Regions from separate parts of the Pseudoalteromonas sp. L21 genome, predicted to be linked through region 2. Evidence: predicted binding sites of a transcription regulator. Region 2 holds the regulator's gene; each other region holds the start of a gene.
What was found. Region 2 encodes sigma-54, which starts transcription at its own class of promoters, with help from an activator protein. Its sites were predicted from a motif close to GTTGGCACGNNNNTNGNNT; they were not measured.
Positions count from the first base shown of each region.

Region 1 (8,283 bases), on a different contig from region 2:
ACACTCGACGCAGTGTTGATAAATGGCTAAGTTACCATTTAAATTAGTTGATTAATCAGCTTTCCTTTAATAGACTACATTTGTAATCTTTTGGGGGAATAGTATGAACAGGATGTATATTTGGTGTGTGTTGCTATTGTTAGTTGGTTGCCAACAGCCAACTGTTTATGTTTATACAGAAAACTTAGACGCACAGCAGCAAGCTCAGCTCGATTTAGCCTTAAGTGCTCAGCGTTTACCTTATAAATACACGCAACTGAGTGTGCCGCGAGAGTTTGGCGACGCGACTTTGATGTTATCCGAAGATAAAATTTTGACTGAACAGACTGAGATCTTAGCTGGTATCATGCAGCGACTGGGTTATCAGCCTGAGATCAAATACACCACCGCCGCAAATCACTTTTACAATCATGGCAATATTGGCTTTTATTTAAGAGCTAAAAATACCACAACTAGTTTTACTATGCCGACTCGTGTACTCACCACCGGATGTGTTGAAGACAAGTATAATGATCTTGCTGTTACATTTAATAATAAGCAGGCACACTTTACCCTTACAAGCGGTAGAAAAGTCTCCCTTGATTGGGATTACTTATATGGCTACCTAGTTATTTACTATAAAAACTATTCGCAAAGTTACAGCCATTTAACGCCAGAAGTGAGTACCCCATTTGGTATGAAACCATCAGACACCTACCGTTACACAGCACGGGTTAATGAACCAAGCTGGTTGAATTGCTCGTTACAAATTGTGTATATGGATTAGCCGCGTGACTCTAGATAATTACTGAGCTTAATGATGCGTTCACTCATACCTTCGATGATACGATCTTTTATTTTCTCACGGATTACATTTGGTAGTCGAGTAAGCGCTTCTGGTGTGATTGCAAGTACGATAGTATCGATCTTAGCTCGCGCACTAGTACTTCGTTCACGGTTATTGATAAACGCGCCTTCACCAATAAATTCACCAGGCTCTATGCTGCCTAGCTCAACTAAATGGCTTTGCTTAAACACGGTAAGAGAGCCACTTAGTACAATATAAAGGCGTTTGTCATTATCAAATTGTTTAAAAACCGCACGGCCTTGTTGTACTAAATATAAGTGACTAAACGATTCTAATAACACCTGTCGTTCACTGAGAGAAAACTCTCTAAAAAACGACAGTCTGTTAATGATTTCCATTTGTTTAATAAGCGGAATATGCTCGATTAACTTCATTGATTCACTGTGTTCATAGTGTGAAATTTAGCTAATATTGCGCTCTTTTAGCTTGCGGGTCAACGTATTACGCCCCCAACCAATTTTGATGGCTGCTTCTTGTTTGTGGCCTGCACAGTTTGCAAGTGCAGTTTTAATTAAGCGAGTTTCTAATTGTGCTTGAATCGCAGGCCAAATATTCTCTTTGCCTTGTTTAAGTTCAAGATTAAGCCATTGCTGAAATGCATCTAGCCAGTCGCCTTCTTGCTCTGTAGGGGTTGCGGCAATAATTTCGGGAGGTAAATCTTGCTCGCTGATAAGCTCACCCGGTGCCATTACAGTTAACCAACGGCAGGTGTTCTCTAGTTGACGAACATTGCCAGGCCAATTGAATAGGCGTAATTGCTCAGTGGCTTTAGGGCTTAAAATTTTGCTTTCGACTTGCAGCTCTTTAGCACTTTTATGTAAAAAATGTTGTGCGAGGCGCTCAATATCTTCGGTGCGTTCTCGTAGGGCGGGTAGGCGCAAACGCACGACGTTTAAACGGTGGAACAGATCGTCACGAAACTTCCCTTGTTTAACCAAGTCTTCAAGGTTTTGGTGAGTTGCGGCGATGATTCGCACATCGACCTTTATGCTTTGATGACCACCAACACGGTAAAACTCACCATCGGCTAACACGCGTAATAAGCGAGTTTGCACATCAAGCGGCATATCACCAATTTCGTCTAAAAATAATGTGCCGCCATTTGCCTGTTCAAAGCGACCTTTACGAATGCTGTCAGCTCCTGTGAATGCGCCTTTTTCATGGCCAAATAATTCAGATTCGACTAATTCTTTAGGAATGGCAGCCATATTGAGAGCGATAAACTGGTTTTCTTTGCGTGGACTGTGGTTGTGTAGGGCACTGGCGACAAGCTCTTTACCTGTACCTGATTCGCCATTGATTAACACACTCATACTTGAAGCTGATAATTTACCAATCGCACGAAACACCTCTTGCATAGCAGGTGCTTCACCGATGATATGCGCATTGGTTTGCGGTGCTAATTTACGTTTGGTTTTTTTTGTTGAGTTAGCACGACATGCGCTTTCTACCAATGCTACGGCTTCATCTAAATCAAACGGTTTGGCAAGATACTCAAATGCCCCTTTTTGAAACGCATTAACTGCAGAGTCGAGATCTGAGTGGGCAGTCATGATGATCACAGGTAAGCCAGGATTTTGCTCAGCAATTGTTTCTAGCAATGCCATGCCGTCCATACCTGGCATACGCACGTCAGAGACGAGCACTGTGGGCTGGCTAAATTTTAATGCATTAAGTACATCTTGTGCATTTGCATAGCTTTGGGTGTCAAATCCTGCTCTTGCCAGCGCTTTTTCTAATACAAAGCGTATTGAGGCATCATCATCAACTAACCAGACTGTTTTCATGATTACTCCAAAAAACCATTAATCCGTAAAAGGCAAATAGATATTAAATTCTGTATGGCCAGGCCAACTGTCACAGTCTATGTGTCCGTCATGCTGGTCAACCAAGGTTTGCGCTATGGATAAACCAAGCCCTGAACCATTTTCTTTATTGGTGATCATGGGATAGAACAAAGTTTCTTTTAGATTCTTATCTATACCTGGACCATTATCCGAAATTTGGATCAGCAAGGTTTTTTTCGGCGCTTTACCAGGACGTCTATGCTGGTGGTTAATACGGGTTTTTATTCTGATTTCACCACCATCAACGAGAGCCTGTTGGGCATTACGAATAATGTTCAACACCACCTGTTGAATTTTACTTTGATCTATATACACATTAGGTATGCTCGGATCATAGTCTTTTACTAAGGTGATATTCGCACTATTATCCAGCATGCTTAGCTTGATTACTGACTCAAGTGCTTGGTGAATATTGCCATAGGATTTGTGGGGCAACTGATTCGGGCCAAGCAAGCGGTCGACTAGCTCTCGCAATCTGTCTGCTTGCTCAATAATAAGCTCTGCACATTGATCTCGTTCTTGCTGATCAACCTCATACTGCAATAATTGCGCCGCTCCGCGAATTCCACCTAATGGATTTTTAATTTCGTGCGCCAAACCACGTATTAAATTACGCGCAGCTTGATATTGATGCATTTGATTAGAGGCTTGATCGTGACGAATTTCATCGTCCATTTGGCGGCATTCAAATAAAATGTAGTTTTCATTTTTGCTGCTGAGCCGTCGCGTACTGATTGTTAATTTAGCATGGCGAGAATCGATGAACACCACGTCAGCTCTATGCTGATGGCAATCAACACCATCGAACAGTGAGTACTGGGCGATGCGTTTTAAATCAATTGAGTGATAGTTAAATAGATTATCGAATGGTTGGTTGATAATACGTTTAGGACCTAAACCTAAAAGCTCACTTGCACTGTCATTTGCATAAACCAGTTTGAAGTTTCGGTCGAGCAAGATAACGGCAGTACTTAAATTTTTCCAGATACTGTCGAGTATTTCTGAGTCGAAGGGAGTATTACTGAGCATGTTTGCACCATTTTAGTGCGTTGCGATTGAGCATAGCTTAGCACAGCCATTCTGCATTGTGAGGTATCTATTTTAAAAAGTTAATTGCTGTTTAATACAGATGCTCGATGCATAAAAAAGGTGCTTACTGGGCTAACCGAAACGAGTTTATTATTCTCATTAAAAAGCTTAGCTTGCAGTGTGTGTTCGCCTCGATTGACTTCTCTAAGTGCAAAGGTTGTACTGCTACTGGCAACACCTAAAGGAGTGCCATCAACAAGGAGTTGTACCTTAAAGCCTGTTGCAAAGCGTGGACTAATACGAGTCGTTACATAAACGGAACCAGTATTCTCTCTAACGGTGGCTTCATTTTCAGGTGAGGCTATTGTCACTTTAAAATTAACCGGTGTAACGTTCGGGCTGCTATCTAGAATGCTCGTATCGGTCGCTGGCATAGTGAGATTTTGCGTATTTAGCTTTACTTCAGTTGCGCCTGGACGTGGTGTATCAGAAAAGACTAAAACACCATTTCTATCCTTCCACGAATACACTTTCTTCTGAGCGGTACCATGGCTAAAAGTACTAACAAAAATTAGTACTGCTAACAATAAAGTTATGCTTTTCACTCTGCAACCCTGCATTTCTTAATCTATTTAAAACTGTAGAGGAGAATACGTCGAATTACCATTAAAAAAGCCCGCAAAGCGGGCTTGAGAACACACATTTATTATCTGATATAGATAATTCTGCTACAGCGCAATTACACGCTGTAGTACATTTCAAACTCAACTGGGTGAGTTGTCATGTTAAGCTTTTCAACTTCTTTGTTCTTCAGTGAGATGTATGCATCGATTAGATCGTCAGTGAATACACCACCTTGGGTTAAGAATTCACGGTCAGCGTCTAAAGAAGCAAGTGCTTCGCTTAGTGAAGAGGCAACTTGTGGGATCTCAGCAGCTTCTTCAGCTGGTAAGTCGTATAAATCTTTATCCATAGCATCGCCAGGGTGGATCTTGTTTTTGATACCGTCAAGGCCAGCCATAAGCATTGCTGAGAATGCTAGGTATGGGTTAGCTGTTGGATCTGGGAAACGTACCTCGATACGACGTGCTTTTGCAGACGGTACCACAGGGATACGGATTGAAGCAGAACGGTTACGTGCAGAGTATGCTAGCATTACTGGTGCTTCGAAGCCTGGTACTAGACGTTTGTACGAGTTAGTTGACGCGTTAGCGAATGCGTTGATTGCTTTAGCGTGCTTGATGATACCACCGATGTAGTAAAGTGCTTCTTCAGAAAGACCCGCGTACTTGTCACCAGCGAAGATGTTTACGCCATCTTTACCTAAAGATTGGTGACAGTGCATACCAGAACCGTTATCACCTACAAGAGGCTTAGGCATGAAGGTTGCTGTCTTACCATAAAGGTGAGCCATGTTATGGATAACATATTTCATCTCTTGGATTTCGTCTGCTTTTAATACCATGGTATTGAAGCGTGTTGCGATTTCGTTTTGACCCGCAGTTGCAACTTCATGGTGATGAGCTTCTACAACTTGGCCTAGTTCTTCAAGAACTAAACATGTAGCTGAACGCCAGTCGTGTGATGAATCAATAGGTGAACATGGGAAGTAACCACCTTTAACGCCTGGACGATGGCCTTTGTTGCCACCTTCGTAGTCTTTATCTGAGTTCCATGCAGCTTCGATATCATCAATTTTGTACATAGAACCAGACATGTCTGATTTGTATTTTACATCATCAAATAGGAAGAACTCTGGCTCTGGGCCGAATAAAACAGTATCAGCGATACCTGTTGAACGCATGTATTCTTCAGCGCGTTTTGCAACAGAACGTGGATCACGCTCGTAACCTTGAAGTGTTGAAGGCTCAACAACGTCACAACGTACGATTAAAGTAGCTTCTTCAGAAAATGGGTCCATTTTAGCAGACTCAGGTACAGGCATTAGTACCATGTCTGATTCATTGATGCCTTTCCAGCCAGCAATTGAAGAACCGTCAAACATTTTGCCGTCTTCAAAGAACTCTTCATCAATTTGGTGATGAGGAATAGAAACATGCTGTTCTTTACCTTTGGTGTCAGTAAAGCGTAAATCAATGAACTTAACGTCATTTTCTTTGATAAAATCTAAAACCGATTGTGACATGTGTCCTCCAATTGTTGGGTTTTATTTTTGCTGCATTATTGCTTTTGTTTTATATAAGCTGATTTCATGCCATATTTTTAACATGTTGTTTAGGCTTATAAAAAAAAATAGAATAGGGTTTTGTTAAAACTATTTGCACAACTTTGGTGCGTAAAAGTTTCATTGTGGTGCATTGCTTTTTCACAATGCCAAATGCACAGAAATTGAGCATACCTAATAAATGAACTCTGAGCTTGATTTACTCTGAAAATATGGCTCATAACTCAGAATTTCGCCAATTCTTACTGTTTGAAATGAACAAAGTTCATAAATTTGTCATTTATAAAACAGATACTTAGAAAAAGCTTGAAGAAAGTTTATAAATTTACATTGGATAAACTTTCATCCATGCCATTATTAAGGGATAATATGCGCCCTTTTAAATCCTATGCTGGGACATCTGGTGAAAACTCAGATGAGTGCGTAGATCTTGCAGGATCAATGAGATTCAATTTCTCTGAGAAAAAATATGAGCATCGAAAAGTTAAGAAATATAGCGATTATCGCCCACGTTGACCACGGTAAAACAACTTTGGTTGATAAACTGCTTGAGCAATCAGGCACATTAGAAACGCGCGGCGGTAACGAAGAGCGCGTAATGGACTCAAACGACATTGAGAAAGAGCGTGGTATTACCATTTTAGCTAAAAATACAGCTATCTCTTGGAATGACTACCATATCAATATCGTAGATACCCCAGGACACGCCGACTTCGGTGGTGAAGTAGAACGCGTACTTTCGATGGCTGACTCAGTATTACTACTTGTTGATGCTCAAGAAGGTCCAATGCCACAAACGCGTTTCGTAACGCAAAAAGCATTCGCACAAGGTTTAACGCCGATTGTTGTTATCAACAAAATCGACAAACCAGGTGCACGTCCTGACTGGGTTATGGACCAAGTTTTCGATTTATTCGATAACCTAGGTGCAACTGATGAACAGTTAGACTTTAAAGTAATCTATGCATCAGCTATCAACGGCTGGGCAACAATGGATTTAGACACGCCATCTGACAACATGGAACCTATGTTCCAGATGATCGTTGACGAAGTATCTCCACCGGATGCCGATCCTGAAGGTGCTCTTCAAATGCAAATTTCTCAGCTTGACTACAACTCATACATCGGTGTTATCGGTGTAGGTCGTATCAAGCGTGGTACTGTTCGTCCTAACCAACAAGTAACGATTGTGAGTGCAGACGGTACTAAGCGTAACGGTAAAGTTGGCCAAGTAATGAGTTACTTAGGTCTTGAGCGTCACGAAGCAGAATCTGCGGGCGCAGGCGACATCATTGCAATTACAGGTCTTGGTGAGTTAAAAATCTCAGACACTATCTGTGATGTAAATACCGTTGAAGCATTACCACCACTAAGCGTTGATGAGCCGACAGTAACAATGACGTTCTCTGTAAACACATCACCATTTGCTGGTAAAGAAGGTAAATTCGTCACTTCACGTAATATCCTTGAGCGTTTACAAGCTGAGCTTGTACACAACGTAGCACTACGTGTTGAAGAAACTGATAATCCAGATAGCTTCCGTGTTTCTGGTCGTGGTGAGTTACACTTAGGTATCTTAATCGAGAACATGCGTCGTGAAGGTTACGAGCTTGCGGTTTCTCGTCCACAAGTAATCCTTCGTGAAGTTGATGGTCAAAAAGAAGAGCCATACGAAACACTTACAATCGACTGTCAAGAAGAGCACCAAGGTTCTATCATGGAACAAATTGGTCTTCGTAAGGGTGAACTAACAGACATGTCTCCAGATGGTAAAGGCCGTGTACGTATGGACTTTATGATCCCAAGTCGTGGCTTAATAGGTTTCCAAACTGAATTTATGACATTAACCTCTGGTTCTGGTCTTCTTTACCATACATTCGATCACTACGGTCCACATAAAGGCGGTACTATTGGTGCGCGTAAGAATGGTGTAATGATTGCGAACGCAACGGGTAAAGCACTTACTAATGCATTATTTAACTTACAAGACCGTGGTAAGCTATTCATTGGTCACGGTGTTGAAGTTTACGAAGGTATGGTTATTGGTATTCATAGCCGTGACAACGACCTAACAGTAAATGCACTTAAAGGTAAGCAACTTACTAACGTTCGTGCATCAGGTACTGATGAAGCGCAAACATTAACGCCACCACTAAACTACACGCTTGAGCAAGCGATTGAGTTCATCGATGATGACGAGTTAGTGGAAGTAACACCTGAGAGCATTCGTATTCGTAAACGTCACTTAACTGAAAGTGACCGTAAACGTGCGAGCCGTCAAGCTAAAGACTAATAACGTCTTTTAGTTTTAAAAAATATAAAAACCGTCGTATTGAAAAATACGGCGGTTTTTTTAGGCCTTTAAAATAAAGAGC
Region 1 is NZ_JAKKCV010000005.1:357,874-366,156, reverse strand. Features, by position in the region: gene L3V41_RS16165 (hypothetical protein) at 1-47, shown strand, start outside; gene L3V41_RS16160 (hypothetical protein) at 104-766, shown strand; gene L3V41_RS16155 (cyclic nucleotide-binding domain-containing protein) at 763-1,221, opposite strand; gene ntrC (nitrogen regulation protein NR(I)) at 1,249-2,634, opposite strand; gene glnL (nitrogen regulation protein NR(II)) at 2,653-3,723, opposite strand; gene L3V41_RS16140 (DUF4124 domain-containing protein) at 3,804-4,328, opposite strand; gene glnA (glutamate--ammonia ligase) at 4,463-5,869, opposite strand; gene typA (translational GTPase TypA) at 6,378-8,201, shown strand.
Region 1: a site for sigma-54 is predicted at 5,925-5,943, ahead of glnA (glutamate--ammonia ligase). Genes of this name have one in related genera too.

Region 2 (8,283 bases):
ATCGGTGACGGTGGTCAGCACGACACTGCCTGCAAGAGCAGGGTCAATTTTCATTTTCTTTAAGATCAAAGGAATGCTCGCACCAGCAATACCTGCTGCAACGAGATTCATAAACATCGCAAAGGCAAGCACCGCACCGAGCTTAAAGTCCCACTGCCAGAGTGCGACAACACCGGCGATTAATATCGACCAAATAACACCATTTAGCGCCCCAATCGCGAGTTCTTTGAGTAATAAAAAGCGTTGGTTGGTTTGATTAATATGGCCAACGGCTATACCACGAATAACTAAAGTAAGTGTTTGGCTACCAGCAACTCCCCCCATTGAAGGCACAATTCCATTAAGTACCGCAAGGATTGGTAAGATTGCTAAGGTGTTTTCAAAGAAGCTTGCAACGATGGCAGCTAACAATGCGGTTAATAGGTTCACCCCAAGCCAAATAGAGCGACGCTGCGAGCTTTTCAGAACGGGTGCAAAGGTGTCTTCTTCATCATCAAGACCCGCAAGGCTAAGCATGCTATGCTCTGCATCTTCACGAATGACGTCAACGATGTCATCGATGGTTATACGACCAAGCAAGTGGGCGTTATCATCCACAACAGGCGCTGAAATCCAGTTATGACGCTCGAATAGTTGAGCAACATCACTTTCGTCCATCGAAATGAGAATAGACTCACATTCTTCATCCATTAAATCGCGAACAATTTTGTCTGATGGGCTGGTTAAAAGTGTTGTTAATGACAAGGCACCTAAAAAGCAATTATGTTTATCAACCACGTACAGATCATCTGTACCTTCAGGTAGCTCACCACGTAGACGTAAATAACGCAGTACAACGTCTAATGTGACATCGGGGCGAATAGTGACGGTATCACTATTCATTAGTGCGCCTGCAGAGCGCTCCTGATAAGAAAGTGCTTGGGTCGCTCTTTCTCTATCTTGCGTATCCATAGCCCCGACAACATCTTGATAAACAGTATCAGGTAAGCTACGAAGTACTTCACCTAAGTCATCATCGTCCATGTCCTCAGTTGCGGCGGCAATATGCTCAGGTTCCATCTGGGCAATAATGCCAAGGCGTACATCTTCTGAAAGCTCTTCAAGTACGTCACCACGTACATCTGGATCAACGAGTTGCCACAACATGCGGCGGATTTTATGAGGAGATGACTCAAGTAACAGTGCTGTATCGCAAGGTGCTGTTTTAGCTAGCATACCGCGCACTTGAACAAATTGACCACTATTAAGTGACTTGGTCACCTGTTTAAGTTGTTGTAGTGGGTAATCTTGTTCAAAGGCTTCTGGCATTGGCGTCCTTACAACTAAAAAGTGAGCTCTGGCTAAATAAATACAGCATAGTTGCACAATAATAAATTTGCTGAGTTATCGTTTAAAGCAACCATTATATTAAGAATATTTGTTATATAAGATGAACGAATGACTTAAAAGTAAGATATTTAAGAGGAATTTAAATACCTAAGTTAAGTTTAACGCAAATCTTTCGTGCTTAGCAAATGCTATTCTTGCTCATGAAAGCGTTGTGCTATTAATTCACCTATTGCATTAAGTGCAGCAGTTGCATCAGGGCCTTCGCATACAACGCGTACTTCTTTACCTTGGCTGCTTTCTAATAACATTAGAGCAAGTACACTGTCACCTTCAGCTTCTTTGTCATCTTGATATAACATAATTTTAGCATCAAATTGAAGTGCAAGTTGTGCAAGTACAGTTGCTGCCCGAGCGTGTAAGCCAAGTTTGTTTTGAATTAAAAACGTATTTTCAGCATACATGTTAAAGCCCTTATTATAAGTCTTGCTCACGATGGCGAATTTTTACATTCGCATGGCTTTTCGCGAAACTTTCACCAATCGTCTGTGCTAAGTAAACCGAGCGATGCTGTCCACCTGTGCAGCCAATTGCGATCGTTAAATAGCTGCGGTTATTACGTTCAAGGTGTGGTAACCACGTTTGCACAAAGGTTTGAATCTGCCAAGTAAATTTTTGCACTATGCTATGGCTTGCAAGGTAATCTTTAACTGGTTGGTCGAGACCCGTAAGTGGCTTAAGATCTGGCTCCCAGTGTGGGTTTGGTAAAAAGCGTGCATCAAATACATAGTCAGCTTCTTTCGGGATACCATGCTTAAAGCCAAATGACATAAAGGTAATAATAAGCTTTTTGTCTTTTTTACCGAGAATCTTCTCACGAATTGACTCTGCTAGCTGATGTACACTTAAATCCGTTGTGTCGATCATAAAGTCGGCGCGGGTAATTAGTACATCGAGCAGTATTTTTTCTTGCTTAATTGCTAAATCGAGTGGTAAAGAATCTAAAGAAAGCGGATGTAAACGTCTTGTCTCAGAGAAACGTCTAATGAGTGTTTGATCATCACTATCAAGGTAAAATAAGGTTGGATTGGCGAAACCTGGCAAGTATTCAAGAATATCATTAAATTCTTGTTGCTCTTTTGGCAGGTTACGTACGTCGATACTGACTGCTATTTTGTCGTAATTATCAGAGACGCTGCGCACTAGCGAAGGTAATAGGTTTACAGGAATATTATCAACGCAATAATAACCAAGATCCTCAAGGACTCGTAAAGCGACTGATTTACCTGAGCCAGAACGGCCACTGATAATAATTAATTCCATTTATGCCTCTGATGCAATAACTTGAAACAGTTCCTGATCGGTTTTAGCGCTGCGTAACTGTTTACAAAATTCTTTGTCTTTTAGTCTATCAGCAATTGTTGATAAGGTCTTTAAATGAAGTTGGCAGTCTCCATCAGGTACGATGAGTGCAACAAAAATATCAACAGGGCGGTTGTCAATTGCGTCAAAGTTAATTGGAGATTCGCTCACTATAATAAACGCATGCGGTTTATCAGCACCTGACATACGACCATGCGGAATAGCAATACCTCTACCAATTCCTGTGCTCCCCAATTTTTCTCGATTGAGTAAAGCATTAAGAATATCTTGCTGCGATAGATGAGGAAGCTGCTCATGAGCGAGTTCGCTGATAAATTCGAGAATTCTTTTTTTGCTATTAAAAAGGACCGCAGCTTTGCTGCAGTCCTGGCTAGTAAGTGAACTAAGTTTCATAATTTAGTGTCGAGCTAATTTCTCTTTGTGTTTAATTACTTGGCGATCAAGCTTATCAATTAGCGAGTCGATGGCCGCGTACATATCTTGATGCTCTGTAGAGGCAAACAGTTCGCCTCCGTTTACATGTAAAGTTGCTTCTGCTTTTTGACTTAATTTTTCTACGTCTAAAATGACATGAACATTATTAATATGATCAAAATGCCTTTCTAGTTTCGCAAACTTGGTGTTTACATAGTCTTTTAATGAATCTGTGATTTCTACATGACGACCAGTTAGGTTTAGTTGCATAAGCATTTTCCTTCTATGTAAAACGTCTAAATCAAGCTTTTACGCTGATTAGACGGCGGTATTGCTAGAGACTCTCGGTATTTTGCAATTGTACGTCTAGCTACTTTAATTCCTTGCTCAGCCAATATATCTGCAATCTTACTATCACTCAATGGCTTCGCTGAGTTTTCTGCGGCAATAAGCTTTTTGATTAAAGCGCGTATTGCCGTTGATGAACACTCGCCACCATTTTCTGTGCTGACGTGGCTTGAGAAGAAATATTTCAACTCAAAAATACCCCTTGGGGTATGCATATATTTTTGCGTTGTAACCCGTGAAATCGTCGATTCATGCATTTCGACCATTTCAGCGACATCATTTAGCACCATCGGTTTCATCGCCTCAGGGCCGTGTTCAAAGAAAGCCTGTTGTTGTTGAACAATACAGTTCGTTACTTTTAATAAAGTATCATTCCGGCTCTCTAAGCTTTTAATAAACCACTTAGCTTCTTGCAGATGAGAGCGAATAAACTGACTGTCGCTGCTTGATTTTACAGAGCGTGACATAGCCGCATATTGGCTGTTCACTCTGATCTTTGGCATACAGTCAGGGTTAAGCTCAACGACCCAACGACCTTTTACTTTTTTTACTGATACGTCGGGTATGACGTATTCAGACTCTTCACGTACGATGCTATCCGCGGGCTTAGGGTTCAAGCTATGGATAAGCGTCATGACTTCTTTTAGCTCGTTTTCTTTAAGCTTAGTCTTTTTCATCAAAGTACGATAGTCGCGGCTTGCTAATAATTCGATGTGCTCAGATAAAACCATTTTAGTTTCAGCCAAATAAGGTGTATCTGCATCGAATTGACGAAGTTGAATACATAGGCACTCTTGTAAACTGCGAGCACCAATGCCGACAGGATCAAATAGCTGTATTCTTTTTAGGACCGCTTCGACTTCATCAAGTTCTATTTCTTCTTCTTCATCATCGTTTTGATTAAAGCTTTCAACAATATCCTCACAACTGACGGTTAAAATACCTGAGTCATCAATAGCTTCGACTATAGCAACAGCAATTGCTTCATCAGTTGGACTAAATGGGGTCAACTGTAGTTGCCACATCAGATATTCGTGGAGAGTTTCGGTTGACGCACCTTGATAAATAGACTCATCTTCTGGCATTGGCCCTGAAGAGGTTGAAGGAGCTGCACTCATGTACTCATCCCATGTGACGTCCATTGCTAGGTCGTCACTAACGGTATCTTTATTGAGTGCATCACTGCTTTCTTGCTCGTACTCACTTGGTGCTTCTTCTGCCGTAGCAGTGACTTGTGAATCATCAGAGTCAGATTTTTGTTCGTTTTTACCGATTGCGTCTTCACTGTAATCCGCTTCTTCCACTTCAAGTAGAGGATTACTATCAAGCGCTTCTTGTATTTCTTGCTGGAGATCCAATGTACTAAGTTGCAATAAGCGAATGGCTTGTTGCAGTTGTGGAGTCATTGTAAGTTGCTGGCCCATGCGCAGCTGTAATGATTGCCTCATGTATCCCTAACAATCCTTTTAAATCATTTATTGATACTACTTTGAGTCAATATCAATATGTTGTCATTATTGTAAGTCTAGCAGATGCTCTAGTCGGTGATGTATTGGTTACAACCTGAATTGCTCGCCTAGATAAACATCGCGTACGGTTTGGTCTGCTAATACGTGTTCAGGCGTGCCTGATGCAATTAGCTCCCCATGAGAAACAATGTAGGCTTTTTCACAAACATCAAGGGTTTCTCGAACATTATGGTCAGTTATTAGTACACCGATACCACGGTTTTTCAAATGCTCTATAATTTTCTTTATATCTAACACTGAAATTGGATCAACACCAGCAAAAGGCTCATCTAGCAGAATAAATTTTGGATCTGCGGCTAATGCTCGCGCGATTTCAACACGGCGACGCTCGCCTCCTGATAGCGCCATACCTTGGCTATCTCGAATGTGCTGAATACTAAATTCATCAAGCAGGTTATTGAGTGTTTCTTCTCGTTGCTGTTTTTTAAGATCTTTACGTGTTTCAAGAATCGCCATCAGGTTTTGGTAGACCGTCAACTTTCTAAAAATGGATGATTCTTGGGGTAAATAGCCAATACCTAATCGAGCGCGATTGTGCATGGGTAATAAAGTGATGTCGTTGTCATCAATACTAATTTTACCTTTGTCGCTTGGCACTAGCCCTACAATCATGTAGAAGGTGGTGGTTTTACCTGCACCGTTAGGGCCTAGTAAGCCAACAATACTGCCAGCTTCGACTTCTAGTCCCACATTTTTGACAACTTGGCGACCCTTATAGCTCTTTGCTAACAGCTCTGCTTTTAATGTACTCATGGCTGGCCTTTATCATCTTTTTTATTATCAACAGGCACTAAGATTGTATGCACACGATCCGTTGAATTTTCGTCTTTTTCAGCACTAATGAGTTGTTGTTCCATGTCATAAGTTATACTTTTTGCACTGACTTTTTGCCCTGCTTGTGTCACTTGTGCATCGCCAACTAAGGTGAGTAAACGCTTTGCTACATCGTAACGTACTTCGTCTGCACTGGCGCTCATAACCGTGCCATCTTCTTGTTTTTCTTCAAAGTAGGCTGGCTTACCTGTGGCAATGATAAGTGAAACAGTACCATCAACCTCACCAGCATGTGCTTCTAGGCGATCTGCGGTAATACGACGATTACCATGGGTTATTTCTACATTTTCTTCAAAAATCCCGACTCCATTTTTTAACTGACCTACTTGGCGATCTGAGCTAATGCTGATAGGAGTACCCGCTTGGTCTGCAGCAGCGCTTGAAAACGCAATCAATAAGCTTGGGATTAGAAGTAATTTTTTAAGTTTATTGGTCATAGTATATGGTTCGTGTATGGTTAGTTAACTCGACGATTTCGGCTTTTAAATCAGCTTTTAAACCTTTACCGGTAATCTTTAAGTTTGGGCCTGTTAATGTAACAGGTTGTTTTGAGTACATGGTCATTTTTTCAATATCGACATTGATATTTTCTGCGTTGATATCTTCAATCATGCCATTATGAGTTAGATTTTTTGCAACAACGTCACCTTCAAAAATAAGTTGATCGTTTTCGTACAAGGTAGCCTCTTTTGCTTTCACCTGCCAAACCTGTTGATCCCCATAAATGGTAAAAATAGGCTGTTCAAAAAAAGTAAACCCTAATTGCTGGTATAGCTCCATTTTAGCCGCAGCGACTTTATGGCTGATGTTACCTTGCTCATCATACGCCGTTTGCTTTAGCGCAATGGCGGTGTAATCCGGTGTTGCGATTATCTCGTCTTCACTGTTTATTGCGCCTGTTGGTTGGCTAAAGTACGGATACCATAACCAGATCATGCAACAAACAAAAACAATACTCAGTAAAATACGGGCTATATTCATGCGCTGGTTCCATCAGTTGTTAACGCTTTCGCGTTTTCCAGCATTAATAAATCTGTAAGCTCTCGCACAGCGCCAAACCCTCCGGGTAACATGGTGGTGTAATGAGCGAGTCTTTTTATAAGTGGGTGAGCATCGTTTACAGCAACCGCAAAGCCTACTTTTTCCATGACAGGTAAATCAGGGCCATCATCACCGATATAGGCTATTTGCTCATCGCTCAAAGTCAGTTTGTCTTTTAATTCTTGATACGCAATAAGCTTGTTTTCTTGACCTTGATAAATGTGTTGTACTGTTAGGCTAGTCATGCGTTGCTGAACTATTTGTGAATGTCGCCCTGTAATAACCGCAACCTCAAAGCCACTATTTATTAATGCTTTAATACCAAAGCCATCTTTGGTATTGAACGCTTTGAGTTCTTCACCGTTATTTCCTAAGTAAATACGGCCATCAGAGAAAACGCCATCAATATCGCAAATGAGTAGTTTTATTTTCTGAGCACGTTGGCTTACATCGGTGCTTAATGGCTGATAAAGCTCGGCAAACGTCATCTTTAAAGTACCCCTGCTTTTAAAAGGTCTTGCATATTAAGTGCGCCAATCGGTGTATTACTTTCATCGATTATTATTAAACCGTTAATGCGTTTTCGTTCCATAATATTCAATGCTTCCGCAGCGAGCATATCAGCATGTGCGGTGGTGCATGAGCGCGTCATTACTTGGCTAATCGATGTGTTATGAATATCGACACGTTGCTCTAAAATACGGCGTAAATCACCGTCAGTAAACAGACCTGCAAGCTTTTTGTTTTCATCGACAATAGCTGTCATACCGAGGCCTTTGGCTGACATTTCTATTAGTGCATCTTTAACACTTTGGGATTCGGTAACGATAGGTGTGGCACTGCCAGTATGCATGACGTCTTCAAGGCTCAGTAATAAACGCTTACCTAGGCTCCCCCCAGGGTGAGATAAAGCAAAGTCATCGGCAGTAAAACCGCGCGCTTCGAGTAGGGCAACGGCTATCGCATCGCCCATAACTAATGTCGCAGTGGTGCTGGCAGTAGGGGCGAGGCCCAATGGACACGCTTCTTGGCTAACTTTGATGCACACATGGACATCCGATAGCTTCCCCATAGTTGAGTTAGGGTTACCTGTTAGAGATATCATTTTTGCGCCAATACGCTTAATAACAGGAATAATACCAAGCACTTCACTGGTTTCACCTGAATTTGAAATGCACATCACAACATCTTCACGTGTGATCATACCTAAATCACCATGACTCGCTTCACCTGGGTGAACAAAAAATGCAGGGGTGCCTGTACTTGCTAATGTAGCGGCTATTTTGTTGCCGATATGGCCTGATTTACCCATACCTATGACAATAATACGACCTGTGCAATGAAACATTAATTGGCAAGCATGTTCGAAATCAGCATTGATATACTGTTCAATTTCTCTTAATGCTTG
Region 2 is NZ_JAKKCV010000001.1:1,048,760-1,057,042, reverse strand. Features, by position in the region: gene mgtE (magnesium transporter) at 1-1,308, opposite strand, end outside; gene L3V41_RS04825 (HPr family phosphocarrier protein) at 1,518-1,790, opposite strand; gene rapZ (RNase adapter RapZ) at 1,804-2,649, opposite strand; gene ptsN (PTS IIA-like nitrogen regulatory protein PtsN) at 2,650-3,102, opposite strand; gene hpf (ribosome hibernation promoting factor) at 3,106-3,393, opposite strand; gene L3V41_RS04805 (RNA polymerase factor sigma-54) at 3,420-4,919, opposite strand; gene lptB (LPS export ABC transporter ATP-binding protein) at 5,028-5,753, opposite strand; gene lptA (lipopolysaccharide transport periplasmic protein LptA) at 5,750-6,271, opposite strand; gene lptC (LPS export ABC transporter periplasmic protein LptC) at 6,261-6,815, opposite strand; gene kdsC (3-deoxy-manno-octulosonate-8-phosphatase KdsC) at 6,812-7,363, opposite strand; gene L3V41_RS04780 (KpsF/GutQ family sugar-phosphate isomerase) at 7,366-8,283, opposite strand, start outside.

Region 3 (8,283 bases), on a different contig from region 2:
ACCCAACTCAATTGGCTCAACGCCATTATCAACAACCGCACTCACTGTACCATCGCGACCGATGGTGACTTTAGTTGTCCCCTCTGGTAGGGCGATATTTTGCGCAAGCGGTAAGCCGTTACCATTCACCAATAAAGATTCTGAATTTAATTGGAATTGACCATTACGTGTGTAAAGTAACTCACCATCAGGGCTTTCAATTTGAAAAAAGCCTTGACCTGCAATCGCAACATCTAATTGATTGCTACTTGTCTCAAAGCTTCCTTCAGTAAATTGCTTTTGCGTACCATTAATACGCACCCCTGTTCCCACCTGAATACCCGACGGTAACTGATTCAAGTCATCTGCTTGTGCGCCTGGTTGCTTCTGTACTTGGTAGAATAGATCTTCAAATACGGCACGGTCTTTTTTGAAACCGGCCGTGCTCACATTCGCTAAGTTGTTTGAAATTGTGGTCATACGCAAATCTTGCGCTGCTAACCCTGTTTTACTTACCCATAATGCTGAATTCATTATTCACTCCACATCCTAACCGCGACCGCTAACCAGCTTATTGCCACTGTTTGCCAGTTCATCAGCTGCTTTCATCATGTTGATATTCATTTCAAATTGGCGGCTGATATTCATTGTTTTAATCATTTCTTGAACCGCATTCACATTCGACCCTTCCAGTACACCTGTACGCAAACGAATAGCTTCGTCCATGTCTAGCGGCTCAAGGTTCTCAGCACGAAATAAACCATCACGCCCTTTAACCATCACCGCACCTTCATCACCGGTACTAGCAAGTTTAATTTGTGCTTCTTCAGCGATAACACCACCACCGAGCGGAACCACATTAATGATACCGTCAGGGGCAATTTCCAACTCTGCAAAATCCCCTAGCTGAATATCACCGATATTGCTTTGCACACGGCGATTATTTACGGTTAAGAAACCATCCGCATCAATTTCAAGGTTACCAGAGCGCGTATAAGCAGGTTCGCCATTGTCATCAATCACTTCTAAAAAACCACCATCGCTAAGAGCAACATCCAGTTTTCTGCCAGTGTCCATCATAGGACCCGCTGATAAATCGGTAGTGACAGGCAACATTTGTGCGTGATAACGAGTGCGAAACCCACTGCCTGTAACTTGCATTGATTGCGCTTGCTCTAAATCAGCCTTAAAACCTGCAGTGCTTACATTGGCTAAGTTATTGGCTGTTACTTTTAAGGCTGTATTGTTTAGTTCAGCCCCTGAGACAGCGGTATAAATTAACTTTTCCATAAGATGAAACCTTAAGTATTACTAAATAAAATTTGCATCATTTCATCAGCACTGCTGATGGTTTTCGCATTTGCTTGGTAGTTCTGTTGGAACGACATTAAGCCGACTAACTGCTCACTGATATCAACATTAGAGCCGACATACGCACCTGCGATTAATCCGCCAACTGTGCCGCTGTCTGGCTCACTGTATGAGGCACCACCAGAGTCACGGGTTTCATACCAAACCGTATTATCACCCGCTTCTAAACCATTTGTGTTTGCAAACGAAGCAAGTACAACCTGCCCTTGAAGCTTAGATTCTCCGTTAGTGAATGTGGCGAAAATTTTGCCATCTTCTTCGACTGATAAACCTGAGAAAGTGCCTGCTGAATAGCCACTAGCATCATTTTCAAGAATATTAAAATTAGTACCAAACTGCGTTGTTTTTGCCATATCCAGCGTTAAAGACATTGGCGCAGCACCGCCCCCAACAGGGAAAGACATGGTAATTTCACGTTGATTGTAAGGGTCAAGTACGTTGTCATCTTCTTGTGCTGGCGGCGCAGGAGGCGTAAAGCCAGGATCAAGCGGTTGCATTTGACCGTCGGCATCAAAGGTAATATTAACAACACCTGCTGTGACAACATTGCCATCAACAACAACATCCTGAGTATCAGTCACAGCCCCTGCGGGGGTACCAAGTGCACTTGCTGGTAGTGGTGAACCATCCATAAAGTACATTACTTGCCATTGGTTATCAGCTGTGTGATTGAAGTATTGAGTCAATACATGGCTGTTACCTTGCGAATCGAATACTTCTGTTAGCTGCGAAAAGTTATACTGTGTGCCATCGGTAGGATCAAAGTTATTCGGTGCTACAGGATAAGAAATAATGTCGCTGGCAGAGCTTAAGTTGCCATGAAAATCGATTGCATCAGTTGCGACAGCTGGGATGTTCGCGCCTTGTACTTTAAGATCCGTTAACACACCTGGGATGATCTCAGCTTCGCCAGCCGCATCAGCATCACTCACGCCATAACCTTGCAGCTTTGCCCCATTTGCATTAACAATATTAAGCTCATTATCTAGGGTAAATTGCCCTGCTTGCGTATAAGCAATACGGTTACCTTCAGAGATAGCAAAGAAACCTTGACCATCAATTGCAATATCAAGTGCGTTACCTGTTCTAACAATATCACCACCGGTTACAAAGTCTTCTTTGATATCTGAAACACGTACACCACCACGACTACCACCATTGTAAACCGCGGCAAATTCTGTATTACCTGTTTTATAACCAGAAGTTGATGAGTTAGCGATATTATTACTTGTTACTTCTAACCCTGTTTGAGTGCTTTTAAGGCCGCTTAAACCTATATTAAACATAGACATAATTATTCCTCTTCAGTCTAAGCAACTTGATTAATATCGGTTAAGGCAAAATTACCTAAGCCATCAACTTGCAATAAAATATCGTCGCTGCTGCTACCCACAGAAACGCGTTCTACTTCACCATTTAGCCAAGGTGTTAGGCGTTGTGAAACACCATTGGTAGTCGAAAAAGCATTAATCGAATAGCCACCCGCATCTTGTTCATCAAATTCGAAATTCAAAGAACCCACACCACTGTATGCCAACTGTTTTTCTTCAACTAACTGGCCATTACTGTCATAAAGTTGCACAGTGACTGAATCAGCAGGTGTTGATAAGTTAACAAGACCCGACACTTTGCCCTCTTTTTCTAAAGCCACCACATCCGCTGGCACTGTCACTGTTTCACCAACTAAGTTGGTCGCTTCAAGGACTAACATGCTGCTACTGTTATCTAAACTCGCACTGGTGTTATTTTTTATACTTTGTAATGATTCAACATTTGAGAATTCAGCTAGTTGGCTAACATATTCGGTTCCGTCCATAGGTTGTAACGGGTTCTGATTACTGATCTGTGCCACTAGCAACTCTAAAAACATGGTCGACATTTCTTCTGCCGAGTTAACATTCCCTGAAATACTTGAGCTTACATTGGCAGCATTATTATTGCTATGTGTGGTATTTGCGATATCCATGGTGCTACTGTCCTAATTTAAGAATGCTTTGCTGCATGCTGTTAACACGCGACATAACATCAACGGATGTTTGATAACTACGACTTGCTGACATCATGTCTGCCATTTCTTCAAGTACATTGACGTTTGAATAGAAGACATAGCCATCATCATTGGCAAGTGGGTTGTTAGGCTCATAACGTTGCTCAACAGTACGATTAGACTCTGTCACACCCATGGTATTAACAGCAGCCGCAACATTTTGCTGATCAAAAGAGTCTTTATACATGGCAGAAAAAACCGGTTTAAGCGCCTTATATGCGCCCTCTTCGGTAGACGCCGCTGTGTCAGCATTAGCAAGGTTAGAAGCAATGGTATCTAAGCGCATCACTTGAGCACGCATTGCACTGCCGCTAATGTCATAAATAGAATTAAAAGACATTATTAATTTCCTTTGATTACTTTATGCAGGCCACTGATTTTCATGTTTAGAAAGGTCATACTGGTCTGAAAATCCATGCTGTTGTTAGAGAATTTTGCCTGCTCGACATTGAGCTCTACGGTATTACCATCACTGGATGCTTGATACGGCACACGATACATCAGCTCATTGGCAGTGATTCCCGCAAAGCCTACATCATTGTTATGCTCCATACTCGCTGCGACATCGCCCAAAATTTGCTGGTAATCCACATCTCTGGCTTTAAAATTTGGGGTATCAACATTTGCTAGGTTACTTGCGATCACCTCAGCTCTGTCTATTCTCAACTGCATAGCAAATGGGTGTACGCCTAACGCTTTATCAAATAATGCCATTGTTGCCTCAACTGACTACGTCTTGTATGCTCGTTTGCACATTTTGAATTCGGTATAAGGCTATTAACAACCTTTGTGCCAAATTTTATAAGACATATTTTTCAATGAGTTACTGTAATAAATTCAATCTAAGGCACGCCAAAGCGGAAGCAATACTTCCGATACGGAATGGTGCTTTTTTCCTCTTTTTTGGAATTATTTCCTTGTTATTTTCAGCCAATGTCTTAGCAAGCAACTTTAAAAAAGAGATTAAACGGTATATAAATAACGAAATAACTCATTACTTGGGCAGCATAAACAAGCAAAGTCAGCAAAAAAAAATTGCGTTATACATACCAGCTGCAGCAAAAGAGCTTAGCTGTGATCAGTTATCAATAAACAGAGTAAAACCCAATTCCATTCCCGCAGGCAGAATTCGTCTGACCGTCAGCTGTGCAGATCCTATTTGGCAATTTAGAGCCACCGCAAAAGTGGATCTGTGGCTCAATTTAGTCGTTGCTAAACGCGACTTACAACGCGGCGAAGTGTTAAGTAATGAGTTACTAAACTATGATTCGATTAATATTGCAAAACACGTTTACGGTATGGAAACGAGCACAAATGAATTGATTGGAATGACAGTTAAAAGAAACATCAAGCAAGGCGATTTAATCACTCGCAGACAGCTCGAAAATAACTACCTAGTCAATAAAGAGCAGCATATAAAACTTCTCATCAGCACAAGCTCCTTTACTGCAAGCGTAAAAGCAATTGCACTTGAGGAAGGGATTAAAGGCCAAATGATCAAAGTAAAAAACCTCAGTTCTGGTAAAATTGTTGAAGGCCAAGTGATTGATAAAGGGGTTGTAAAAGCAACACTTTTATAAATTTAAAAATAAATTTAAGAAATCGATAAATTGGGTCGCTTTACAAAATTAGTAGAAAATTAATTGGGGATTGATAATGAACATAAACAACAAAGGTAGCAGTAGTCATGTTGAGCAAGCTGCAAAAGTGAACAACTTTATTGATGCGGGCAATCAAGATATCAGTAAAAAATCTCACACAGCGGCGAACAAGCAAGCAAGCGCAGAACAAATTAGTTCGCTTAGTAAAACAATCGATAATACCTTTGAAGACTTAGCGTCAAAGCCTGATGTTGACCTTGAAAAAGTAGCAAAAGTAAAAGCCGCTATTGCTAATGGTGAGCTGTCGCTTGACCAAGATACATTAATCAATGCCCTACTAGAGTTTCATAAAAAATGACCATAAACAGCATTAAGCAGTTTATTGAAAGCCTACAACACGATGTACGCAAGCTTGATTCACTCATTAGTGCACTTGAACAACAGTATGTGCTTCTAAGCGAACGAGATACAACATTACAACAGCACAACGCCAAGATGTCTGCTGTTTTACAGTCTTTAGATAAAAACCATCTAAGCCGTGATAGCTATTTACAAAGTTTAGGGCTTGCACAAGGTAAAGAAGGCTTAATGATGTTAGTTGAAAAGTTGCCAAAAGAAATCAAACAAACAACACAAACATTAATGCAGCAGTTAGTCATTAAATCAAAGCATTGTCAGGCACTTAACGAACGTTCAGGTTTATTATTAGCCCGACAAAAACAGTTACTGCACAGACTAACAGGCACACAAAGTAAAACCGCTTACCCTGAATCACCTTTTTAATTTTTATGCCTCCCCTAGCATCACATCAGTTCATTGGTGTGGTGCTTTCTATTTTAATAAAGCTAATCTAGATTTATAGGTTAGAATTAGATGACGTTTAAATTAATATTTTCGCACCTAAGTTTAATGAGATATTTACTTTTCATATTAAGCACTTTTTTATTTGGCTGCAGTTCAAGTAATAATACTTTGCATAATAATGATTTGCTCGATTCCTTCAATAAATATAAATCCCTGTACGGCACCCCTAGAGAGCAAACTTTACTAAAAAAAGAGCTCTGGGAGGCTTTAGTGGAAGCAAGATCCATAACTGATAAAACAGCATTTGTTGATCCTCTAGCAAAATTCCCCATAGAAATTACCAAAATAATTAATACTAAAGAGTCAATTGATGATAAAGATGGGTGTTTATTAGTAAGCGGTACCAATACTAGCGGAGTCCCTCTTGATTACTACATTTCGTTTAATCAAGAAGACAATCGTTGGATAATAAATGAGGTTACCGTCAAGTATTTTCTCGATGGTTCAGAGCGATACCTTGAAAAAGCGGTGTGTGATGAACAAGAAAGAATGAATTTATGGCTTGAATCAATGGAGAGTAGAGATAACTCATAACAACGAAAGTGATTAAACGAGATGAAGTTACGGAAAAGCTTTACAAAGTTTAACCCCATCCGTTAGAAGAATTAACCTGATGCATCGTACGAGATTTAAAGTACGAAAGTTTAAGTTAGGTACTTAGCCTTATTCGCAATTAAGTATCGCTTTAGAGTATCGGCTTCTAGCACCACTCCCTCAAATTAAGACTTTATCATGCAAATCTAAGCACAATAAAAAAGCCGAGTATTTACATACTCGGCTGTTTACTATTCTGGCTCGTAGCCTAAGTTCGGTGATAGCCAACGCTCAGCTTCGGCAAGAGTCATGTTGGTACGCTTAGCGTAATCTTCAACCTGATCTTGTTGAATTTGCGCCACTGCGTAGTATTTCGCTTCAGGATGAGAGAAATACCAACCTGATACCGCCGCCCCAGGCCACATTGCGTATGAACTGGTTAGCTTCATGCCGATACGCTGCTCGGTATCAAGTAACTGCCAGATTTTCTTTTTCTCAGTATGTTCAGGGCAAGCAGGATAACCTGGCGCTGGGCGAATACCTTGGTAGTTTTCACGAATAAGTTCATCGTTCGATAGGTTTTCATCTACCGCATAGCCCCAATACTCTTTACGCACTTGCTCATGCAAATATTCAGCAAACGCTTCTGCTAAACGGTCAGCAACGGCTTTAACCATAATCTTATTGTAATCATCTTGCTTAGCATCGAAGGCATCAGCAAGGTCATCTTCTTCAAGACCACCGGTAACCGCAAACGCACCAAAGTAATCAGGGGTGCCTTTAGGCGCTATATAATCAGCTAAACAGTAGTTAGCAAAGTCGGTTTTTTCAGTTTGCTGACGTAAATGACACGATGTAGTTAAAAGCGTTGTACGCGACTCATCGGTGTAAATCTCAATGTCATCCCCTACTCTATTTGCTGGGAATAAACCAATGACACCAAGTGGTTGTAACGCACCTGATTGCTCAAGCTCATCAAGCATTGCATTAGCATCAGCGAATAAGCTTTTAGCCTGTTCACCAACAATTTCATCTTCAAGAATACGTGGGTACTTACCAGCGATTGACCAGGTCATGAAATAAGGTGTCCAGTCGATGTACTGTCTTAACGTCGCAATCGAAACATCTTTAAACTCAGTCACACCCAGCTTTTTCGGCACAGGTGGCGTGTAGTTGTCCCAATCAAGTTTGACTGCGTTGTCGCGAGCACGCTGTAAAGTAACGGGTTTTGAGCGAGGCTTTTTACGTGCTTGTTGTTCACGTACTTTTTCATACTCAGCCTTGGTTTTCTCTAAAAATGCCGGTTTTAACTCTTTCGACAATAAATTAGAAACCACACCCACTGCGCGGCTGGCGTTATTGACGTAAACCACACCTTTATCATACTGAGGCTCAATTTTAACCGCGGTATGCGCTTTCGAGGTTGTTGCACCGCCAATCAGTAGCGGTAATTCAAAACCACGACGGGTCATTTCTTTCGCCACATGCACCATTTCATCAAGCGATGGGGTAATCAGCCCTGATAAACCAATAATGTCGGCTTTTTCGTCAATGGCGGTTTGCAAGATTTTCTCTGCCGGCACCATCACACCAAGGTCGATAACCTCGTAGTTATTACACTGCAGTACAACGCCTACGATATTCTTACCAATGTCGTGTACGTCGCCCTTAACGGTTGCCATAACCACTTTACCGTTGGTTGCGCCCTCTTCTTTTTCAGCTTCGATGAAAGGGTCAAGATAGGCAACGGCGCGCTTCATTACACGTGCAGATTTAACAACCTGAGGTAAGAACATTTTACCCGCGCCGAATAAGTCACCTACAACGTTCATGCCGTCCATAAGTGGGCCTTCGATCACTTCGATAGGCTTAGCTTTGCTCTTACGG
Region 3 is NZ_JAKKCV010000003.1:561,914-570,196, forward strand. Features, by position in the region: gene flgG (flagellar basal-body rod protein FlgG) at 1-513, opposite strand, end outside; gene flgF (flagellar basal body rod protein FlgF) at 529-1,269, opposite strand; gene L3V41_RS11380 (flagellar hook-basal body complex protein) at 1,281-2,642, opposite strand; gene L3V41_RS11385 (flagellar hook capping FlgD N-terminal domain-containing protein) at 2,660-3,316, opposite strand; gene flgC (flagellar basal body rod protein FlgC) at 3,321-3,737, opposite strand; gene flgB (flagellar basal body rod protein FlgB) at 3,740-4,111, opposite strand; gene flgA (flagellar basal body P-ring formation chaperone FlgA) at 4,315-4,977, shown strand; gene flgM (flagellar biosynthesis anti-sigma factor FlgM) at 5,054-5,356, shown strand; gene flgN (flagellar export chaperone FlgN) at 5,353-5,781, shown strand; gene L3V41_RS11415 (hypothetical protein) at 5,872-6,396, shown strand; gene metH (methionine synthase) at 6,648-8,283, opposite strand, start outside.
Region 3: a site for sigma-54 is predicted at 4,176-4,194, ahead of flgB (flagellar basal body rod protein FlgB). Genes of this name have one in related genera too.

Region 4 (8,283 bases), 580 kb from region 2:
TAACTTCACATCCGCCGCGTTCAAGGGTCGGTTCTGCCACTAACTGCCAGTGATTGTCTGCAACAGTTTGTTCACCATAACCTTCTGTGACGAGTTTAATATCATCAGGGTGTAAGTGAATACGTACTTTTGTTTGTTCGTCACCTAGCGCATCTATCGCCTGTTTTAAGGCATGTAAAACAATATCTGGCGAGGTTTTAATTTCTTGATAAATCAGTGACTCACTTAACATCACAGCCAGTTGCACGAGCTGTTTTTCAGCGCTTTCATCCACTTGTGATAAAGGATTTGATAGGCTATCAAGTAAGCCACGTAATATCGTGAGTTGCTCTTCAATTATAGGCTTAACTTCTTCTTGGCCTTGGGTTTTACCTAACTCTACACCTTCTTTGTAGCCGGCTTCTTTTCCTTCACCTACACCTTTTTCGAAGCCATCAATATAGCCTTGCTCATGGCCTTGCTTTAAACCTTCCTCAAACGCATCTTGACGAATTTTTTCAAGCTCAGCCATTGTTAATGCGGGTATTTCTGGCTCTTCAGGCTCTTCCTTTGCGGGTGCTTTTTCTTGCTCTTTACGATATAAATCAGCTAAAGGCGTGCCAAATGCAGTAGAGCGTCCCGCATACTTGCGAGTATCTTGTTCAACATCAGGAATTGGCCAATTTTCTAAAAGTTCATCAACCGCTTCACTGGCGTGAACAGGTTTACCTCGGTGAAGTGATGGTTTATCCATAATTTACAGGAACTCCTCTCCACCACCGCCACCAAGCATAATTTCACCTGAATCTGCTAAGCGACGTGCTGTTGACAGAATTTCTTTTTGTGCCGTTTCTACTTCACTAATACGCACAGGCCCCATTGCTTCTAAGTCATCAGCAAGCAGTTCTGCGGCACGTTTTGACATATTGCTTAGGATCTTTTCTTTCAGTGCTTCGTCGGTACCTTTGATTGCTTTCATCAGTACATCTTGTTGCACTTCACGAAGAATCGCTTGAATGCCTCTATCTTCTACATCCATTAAGTTTTCGAAGACAAACATTAAGTCTTGGATTTGTTGCGACATTTCTTCGTCATGCTCACGGATTGAATCCATCAACTGACCTTCAACATTCGTATCTAGGTAGTTCATGATATCTGCCGCGGCTTTCAAGCCACCCATTTTAGCTGCTTGTGCACCTGCTTGACCAGCAAACTGTTTCTCCATGATTTCGTTTAATTCTTGGAGTGCAGCAGGTTGAACTTCTTCAAGGTTAGCAATACGCATGGTTAAATCGAGGCGCACTTTTTCTGGGAACTGCGACAAGATCTCCGCAGACTGCTCTGGCTCTAAATAAGATAACACAATGGTCTGGATCTGCGGGTGCTCATTACGAATAATATTAGCAACCTGTTTAGAGTCCATCCATTTTAACGAATCGAGGCCTTTCGCACCTGAGCCCATTACAATCTGATCGATTAAGCTTGCTGCTTTATCTTCACCTAGGGCTGCGGTTAGTGCTTTCTTAATAAAGTCTTCAGATTGGAAACCAATAGTACTAAAGCTTTGAATTTGTTCAATAAACAAGTTATGTACAGCGCTAATTTTTGCTTGCGATAAATCATCCAGCGCAGCCATTGCCATCCCGACTTTTTGAACCTGTTTTGGCTCTAAGTGTTTTAGGATTTGTGCTGCATCCTCTTCTGATAAACTCAGCAAAAGTATCGCGGCTTTATCTACGCCGTCTAATTTGTCGACATCAAACGCCGCAGGTAGTTGTTTTTCTTGATCAGTCATCTTCTGTTAACCACGCTTTCACTACTTGTGAAGACAATTCAGGCTCATTTGCTACCAGTGCTCGCACTGCTTTAAGTAAATCTTCATCGCCATGTAAATCTGGTAGCTGTAGTGTACCATCACTTGAGAATCCTACAGCAGCCGAGTCAAAGTCTTTATTTAGCATATCTAGCGTACTATCACCAATATCTATACCTGAGCTTAGCGCATCTTCATCATATTCTTCCAGTGTATCATCTGGGTAAATTAAGCGTTTCAGCATCGGTTTAACAACAGCAATTATTAGTACAATGATTACCAAGGCGCCCAGCGCTAAACGTAGCATTTTCATGAACCACTCTTGTTCCCACAGTGGTATTTCGATTGCTTCTCCTGTGTCTTGGCGAACAAAAGGCACGGTTACAACTTCTAGCGCATCACCACGCTGCATATCAAAGCCAACACCACCTTGTAATAAGCGACGGATATTTGACAATGCCTCAACCGAGCGCGGTACCATTGTTGTTTCACCGTTTTCACCGACTTGAGGCACGTAGTCAACGGCAACAGATACACTAATACGACGGATAACCCCTGTTTGCTGACGTTTATGTGAAATCGTTGTATCTAACTCATAATTACGGGTTGCTTCTTTGTGAGAGCGACTTGGGTTAGTTGCTGTGCCAGCAGCACCTTGACCCGCTACCTCAGGGATATCAGAGTTAACAGGCGGCTGGTTTGTTAAGGCACCAGGAATACCAACCGCTAAACCACCAATGTTATTTTCTTCAAACGTTGTTTCACTGCGCACGGCAGGTAAATCTGGGTTAAAGCGCTTTTGAGTTTCTTCAACGGCACTAAAGTCCATATTCAAATCTACTTGCGCTGTGTAGTTGCCTAACCCCACGACAGGGATAAGGATACTATCGATTTTATTAAGATATTCTTCTTCACGTTTGCGCTCAATTTCATACTCTTTACGTGAGCGAGCTGCCAGTGAATTTTGTGAGCCTGAGTTAAGTAAACGGCCATTTTGATCGGTAACTGTAACGCGCTCAGGTGACAGCCCTTGTACAGCTGACGCAATAATATCAACCACTGAGTCAACTTCTTCACCATCAAGTGTGCGGCCACGCTTAAGCGTTAGCACCACCGTAGCAGAAGGCTGTTTTTCACGACGAGCAAATACGTTTTCTTTTGGAATAGCTAAAAGTACTTTGGCGCGAGTTACATTTTTTAGCTCTTCAATGGTGCGCGCAAGCTGCTGCTCACGGCCATGTTTTAAACGTTCTCGTTCAAGGCGTTGGCTTACACCAAATCCCATATCTTGCATGATGATATCAGTACCTGAGCTTGGCGCTTGCTCAAGGCCTTCACGAGCCATCAATAGCTTAATATTTTGGTATTCGCCTTCTTCAACCGAAATGACATTACCATCTAATTCATAATCAATCTTTTGAGCATCTAAAAAGTCGAGAGTTTGAATAAGCTCTTCCGTTGGCATTTTACCAAGCGGTCGCATATCAGGCTGACGAGCCCAAATAATGATAAAAATAGCGATTGCCAAACAGATAGCCAATGCAATAACTAACGTAACCTGACGAAGTACATCCACACCGTTCAGGGCACTTAAGTATCCAGACTTTTGCTCTTGTTGTTCCTCAGTATCAGGTGAATCGACTCCACCACCTGCTAAGGCTAGATCAGTTGATTGATTAGATTGCGCCACAATAATTCTCCACTACCTAGTTAAACAGGCATGTTCATAATGTCTTTATATGCTTCAACAAGTTTGTTTCTTACTTGTACCGTCGCCTCAAAAGCCACTGAAGACTTTTGCGAAGCTATCATCACTTCTGCCAAAGAAACACTGCGATCTCCCATCTCTAATGCGGTGACTTTTTGCTTAGCGTCTTGTTGTAGGCCATTAACGTTATCAAGCGCATTACTAAGTAAATCACCAAACTGTGCTGATGAAGTCGGCTGAGCTTGTGTTGGTAAGTTATTAACTGACTGGCTACGGCCCGCTTCTAGAGCCATAGATTGCATTTCTTGAAATAATGCGCTGTTTTGAATTTTCATAATACTCTCTGACGATGCAGTTCACTTAATAAGTAAAATGCACAAAGCGTGCCACAAATAAAAACCAATAAAAACAATTGGTTATTATTTAATTTGTTGTTGTCAGAGTTTTGACAGCAAACAAGCTCACGATAATGTGAGCTTGTTTGTGTAAGAAAAAATATGGATTAGGCTGGTAATGCGATCCCAAGGTCACGCATTTGCGCCAACTTATACCTAAGTGTACGAGGACTAATTCCTAAAGTCTCAGCAACCTCTTTGCGTTTGCCTTGGCATTTGGCTAGCGTCTCTAAGATAATACGATGCTCTTTATCTTTGAGTTCGTCTTTATAATTACCTTGCTCGTTCACTTGAGGAATACTCGCAAGCTGAGGCTCTACAGGCTGCTCTTGGTAAATCGGGGCATTATGTGATGGAGCCGATTGGGTTGGCTCTGAACTTGGTGATAACAACTCTTCGATGAAAATATCATTCTCATGAATACTGTTGCCATCACATAAAATGAGTGCCCGTTGAATGACATTATCAAGCTCACGTACGTTACCAGGCCACGCATGCGCTAGTAACTTCTGCTTTGCGCCTTCTGTAATCAGTGCAATTGGCTCTTTGCTTTTCAAGCAGTGTCGTTCAATCAAATGCTCAGCCAGAATAATAATGTCACCTGGACGCTCAGCAAGTGGCCGCCACATCAGTGGGAATACATTTAAACGATAGTATAAGTCTTCTCTGAATAAATTGTTACTAACAGCGTCTTTTAGATCACGGTTGCTGGTTGCCAAAACACGAACATCAAGTTCAATCGTTTTACGGCTACCCAGTCGCTCCACTTCACGCTCTTGTAATACACGCAGTAATTTTGCTTGCAGCCCTAAGTCCATCTCAGTGATTTCATCAAGTAAAATAGTGCCGCCTTGCGCCTGTTCAAATTTACCTGGACAAGCTTGAATAGCACCTGTAAAAGCACCTTTTTCGTAACCAAATAATGTTGCCTCGAGCATGTTTTCGGGGATGGCTGCGCAGTTAATTGCAACAAAAGGCGCATCAGCACGGCTAGACTTATCATGAATGTAACGCGCTAAGACTTCTTTACCTGACCCACTTGGGCCAAGCACCATAACACTGGCGTCAGAGCGAGCCACTTTACTGGCCAGCTCAAGTAGCTTTATGCTTGATGGATCTGCGACAATCGGGCCTTCGGTCTCTTTTTCTTTCTCTGGTAAATAACGACTGACCATATTAAGGAGCACTTCTGGCGCAAACGGCTTGGCCATATAGTCAATAGCACCAAGGCGCATTGCTTCAACCGCATCATCAATGGTGGCATACGCTGTCATCATCAAAACGGGCAACTCTGGGTAATTCAATTTAATGCTGCGCAATAGGTCGAGACCACTCATAGTGCCCATTTGCACATCACTGACTACCAATGCATAGGTATTTTGTTTTAACAAGACCATTGCCTGCTCGGCACTATCGGCAGCAATACAATCAATACCTGACATTTCTAGTGTATCAATCAGCGCTTCTCGTAGGCCTGCGTCATCTTCAACGACTAAAATAGGATGAGTACTCATTTTGCCTCCGCTAACATAGGTTCTGCACTAATAGGCAAGATCAAACTAAAACAGGCACCACCATGTGCGTTGTTATATACTTCAACCCGCCCTTGATGGGCATTGGCGACTGAGCTGACTACAGCCAGTCCAAGCCCTGTACCTTGGCTTTTAGTGGTAAAAAACGGTTCAAATAATTTATCTGCTAAACGAGTATCAATACCTGGGCCATTGTCGCTGACACTTATGCGCACGCAATTTTCATCTTTGTCATCTCGCTCAGCACTCAGCTCAACACGTGCCTGACTGCCAATTATTTGAATACTATTATGAATAAGGTTTTGAACGGCACTTGCCAGTGCGGTTTTATTTCCGACAATTTCGATATCTGGCTCAGGTAAACTAACGACAAGCTCGCTGTGATTTTGAGCAACCATTGCATCGGCACCCGCTTTAACTTCGCTTAAAAGCTGTTGCATCGAGACACTTTCAACAACTTGCTGCTCACCGCTTTTAGCAAATAAAAGCATGTCATTCACTTGGGTTTCTAAATCTTTTAAACGCGACATTAACTTAGTATGGAAATTACCACGCGATGCTTCAGGTAATCGCTTCGAGCCTAAGTTTGCAGCATATAGCATAGCTGCTGAAAGCGGCGTCCTGACTTGATGAGCAAGAGAAGCAACCATTTTGCCAAGGGCACTTAAACGTTGCATATGCGCTACACGCTTTTGCAATCTGCGCGTTTCGGTCAAATCTGTCATTAGGATGAGTTGCCCAGGCTCAGGGGCTAGGGCTGTAATATCGAGCTTAATTAAACGACCATCTTTTAGTGACACCTCATGACCATCATCTTGCTTAGGGCGAAACGAGCGCTGAATAACGCTAAACCACTTTTCACCTTCTAATGGCTCACCCAGCATGTCTATCGCGATTTGATTTGCTTTTGCAATCATGCCGCGCCCATCTAGCACCACCACACCTGCAGGCATAGTATCAACCAAATGACTAAGCCAACTCGCTTGCTGGCGAAGCTCACTTAATTCCCCCACATACTCTTCTTGCTGTAAACATGGGTTATATTGATTAGCTGTGATAAATTGTGGTTTTAGTACATTTGCCAAGGCCATAATTAACTACTCAAAAATCCTGTCTGACAGTGTAAATGCACAAACCATACCAACTTTATTATTGTTTAAATTCAATAAATTAAAGGTTAATTTAACAACGACAAAAAAATGACAACTGCGAGGGAACGATGCAAAAAGAACACCTTTGTCGCTGCCCATGGCTCGACACCAGTAAAGAAGATTATGTGGCCTACCATGATGAAGAATGGGGTGTACCCGTCTACGATGACCATCGCCTTTTTGAGTTCATCACTCTTGAGTCTGCACAAGCAGGACTCAGTTGGTACACTATTTTGAAAAAGCGTGAAGGTTATCGCAGAGCATTTAAAAACTTTGTCGTCGATGACATCGCCAAAATGAATGAAAGCGATATAGAACGTTTAATGCAAGATGACAGCATTATCCGTAATCGTTTGAAAATTGCTGCAACAATCAACAATGCTAACTGCTTTTTAGAGATTCAACGAGAGTTTGGTAGTTTCTCAAACTATCAATGGCAGTTTGTAGGTGGTAAACCACTAGTGAATAACCTTGAAAAGCGAGAGGATTACCCTGCAATTACAGAAGCCTCGACCACTTTTGCTAAAGATCTAAAAAAGCGCGGCTTTAAATTTTTAGGGCCAACAACCGTGTATGCGCATATGCAAGCATGCGGTATGGTTAATGATCACAGTAATGATTGTTTTAGAAAAGCTGAAATAATTGCACAGTATTGATTGCACGATTAGTGTTAATTTGAAGCGAATAAAAACAAGTAGGTCATCTATCATAGCGTGTTGCTAAAATGACCTACACATTTTTTGGGGTAATACTGAAAAGCTAAAGCAGGTTAATCTCGTGACAGATTATACTTTTTCATTTTTTCGACTAGGGTTGTACGGCGTACACCTAAAATTTCAGCGGCACGTGCCACGACATAGTCATAACGCTCAAGGGCTTGGCTAATCAGGCTTATTTCTAAATCTGCTAAATACTCTTTTAGCTCAATACCTTCTTCAGGTAATAAACCTGAATCAGCTGACGCGGCTGAAAGTTCAGGCTCTTCGTCCTCGTAATCGCTAAAACCACTGCTGAAAATATCGTTAAAGGCATCTCGCTCCATCAACTCTTCAGGGTATTCAGGTTCATAGGCATCGACTTCAATATAGCGGTATTTGCTTGGTAAGTCTGGTACATCAACGACCTTATCAGGGAACATGATCACCATACGCTCAACGAGGTTCGCCAGCTCTCGAATATTGCCAGGCCACGCATGCTCTTTTAAACTTTGAATCGCGCGCTCAGTGAACTTGGCTGTGGTGCCACTTTGCTCGTTTACACGGCGCATTAACTCTTTTAATAACAGTGGAATATCGTCTGCGCGTTCACTTAGTGATGGGTTTTCAATCGGAAATACATTTAAGCGATAAAAAAGATCTTCACGAAAATCCCCTTTTTCGATCATATCCTCAAGATTTCTGTGGGTTGCAGCAATGATGCGCACATCAGCCTGAATAGGCTTAGTCCCCCCTACCCGCTCATAGCTTCTCTCTTGTAAAACACGTAGTAACTTCACCTGCATTTGCAATGGCATGTCACCAATTTCATCTAAAAAGAGCGTACCACCTTGGGCCAATTCGAAGCGACCTTTACGTGCAGAAATCGCACCTGTAAAAGCGCCTTTTTCATGACCAAATAACTCACTTTCAAGTAACTCCCCTGGGATTGCTCCGCAGTTTACTGGAACAAATGGTCCTGTGTTACGCTTAGACAATAAGTGAACATT
Region 4 is NZ_JAKKCV010000001.1:473,145-481,427, forward strand. Features, by position in the region: gene fliH (flagellar assembly protein FliH) at 1-733, opposite strand, end outside; gene fliG (flagellar motor switch protein FliG) at 737-1,774, opposite strand; gene fliF (flagellar basal-body MS-ring/collar protein FliF) at 1,767-3,482, opposite strand; gene fliE (flagellar hook-basal body complex protein FliE) at 3,503-3,835, opposite strand; gene L3V41_RS02235 (sigma-54 dependent transcriptional regulator) at 4,003-5,409, opposite strand; gene L3V41_RS02240 (ATP-binding protein) at 5,406-6,518, opposite strand; gene L3V41_RS02245 (DNA-3-methyladenine glycosylase I) at 6,647-7,234, shown strand; gene L3V41_RS02250 (sigma-54 dependent transcriptional regulator) at 7,348-8,283, opposite strand, start outside.
Region 4: a site for sigma-54 is predicted at 3,873-3,891, ahead of fliE (flagellar hook-basal body complex protein FliE). Genes of this name have one in related genera too.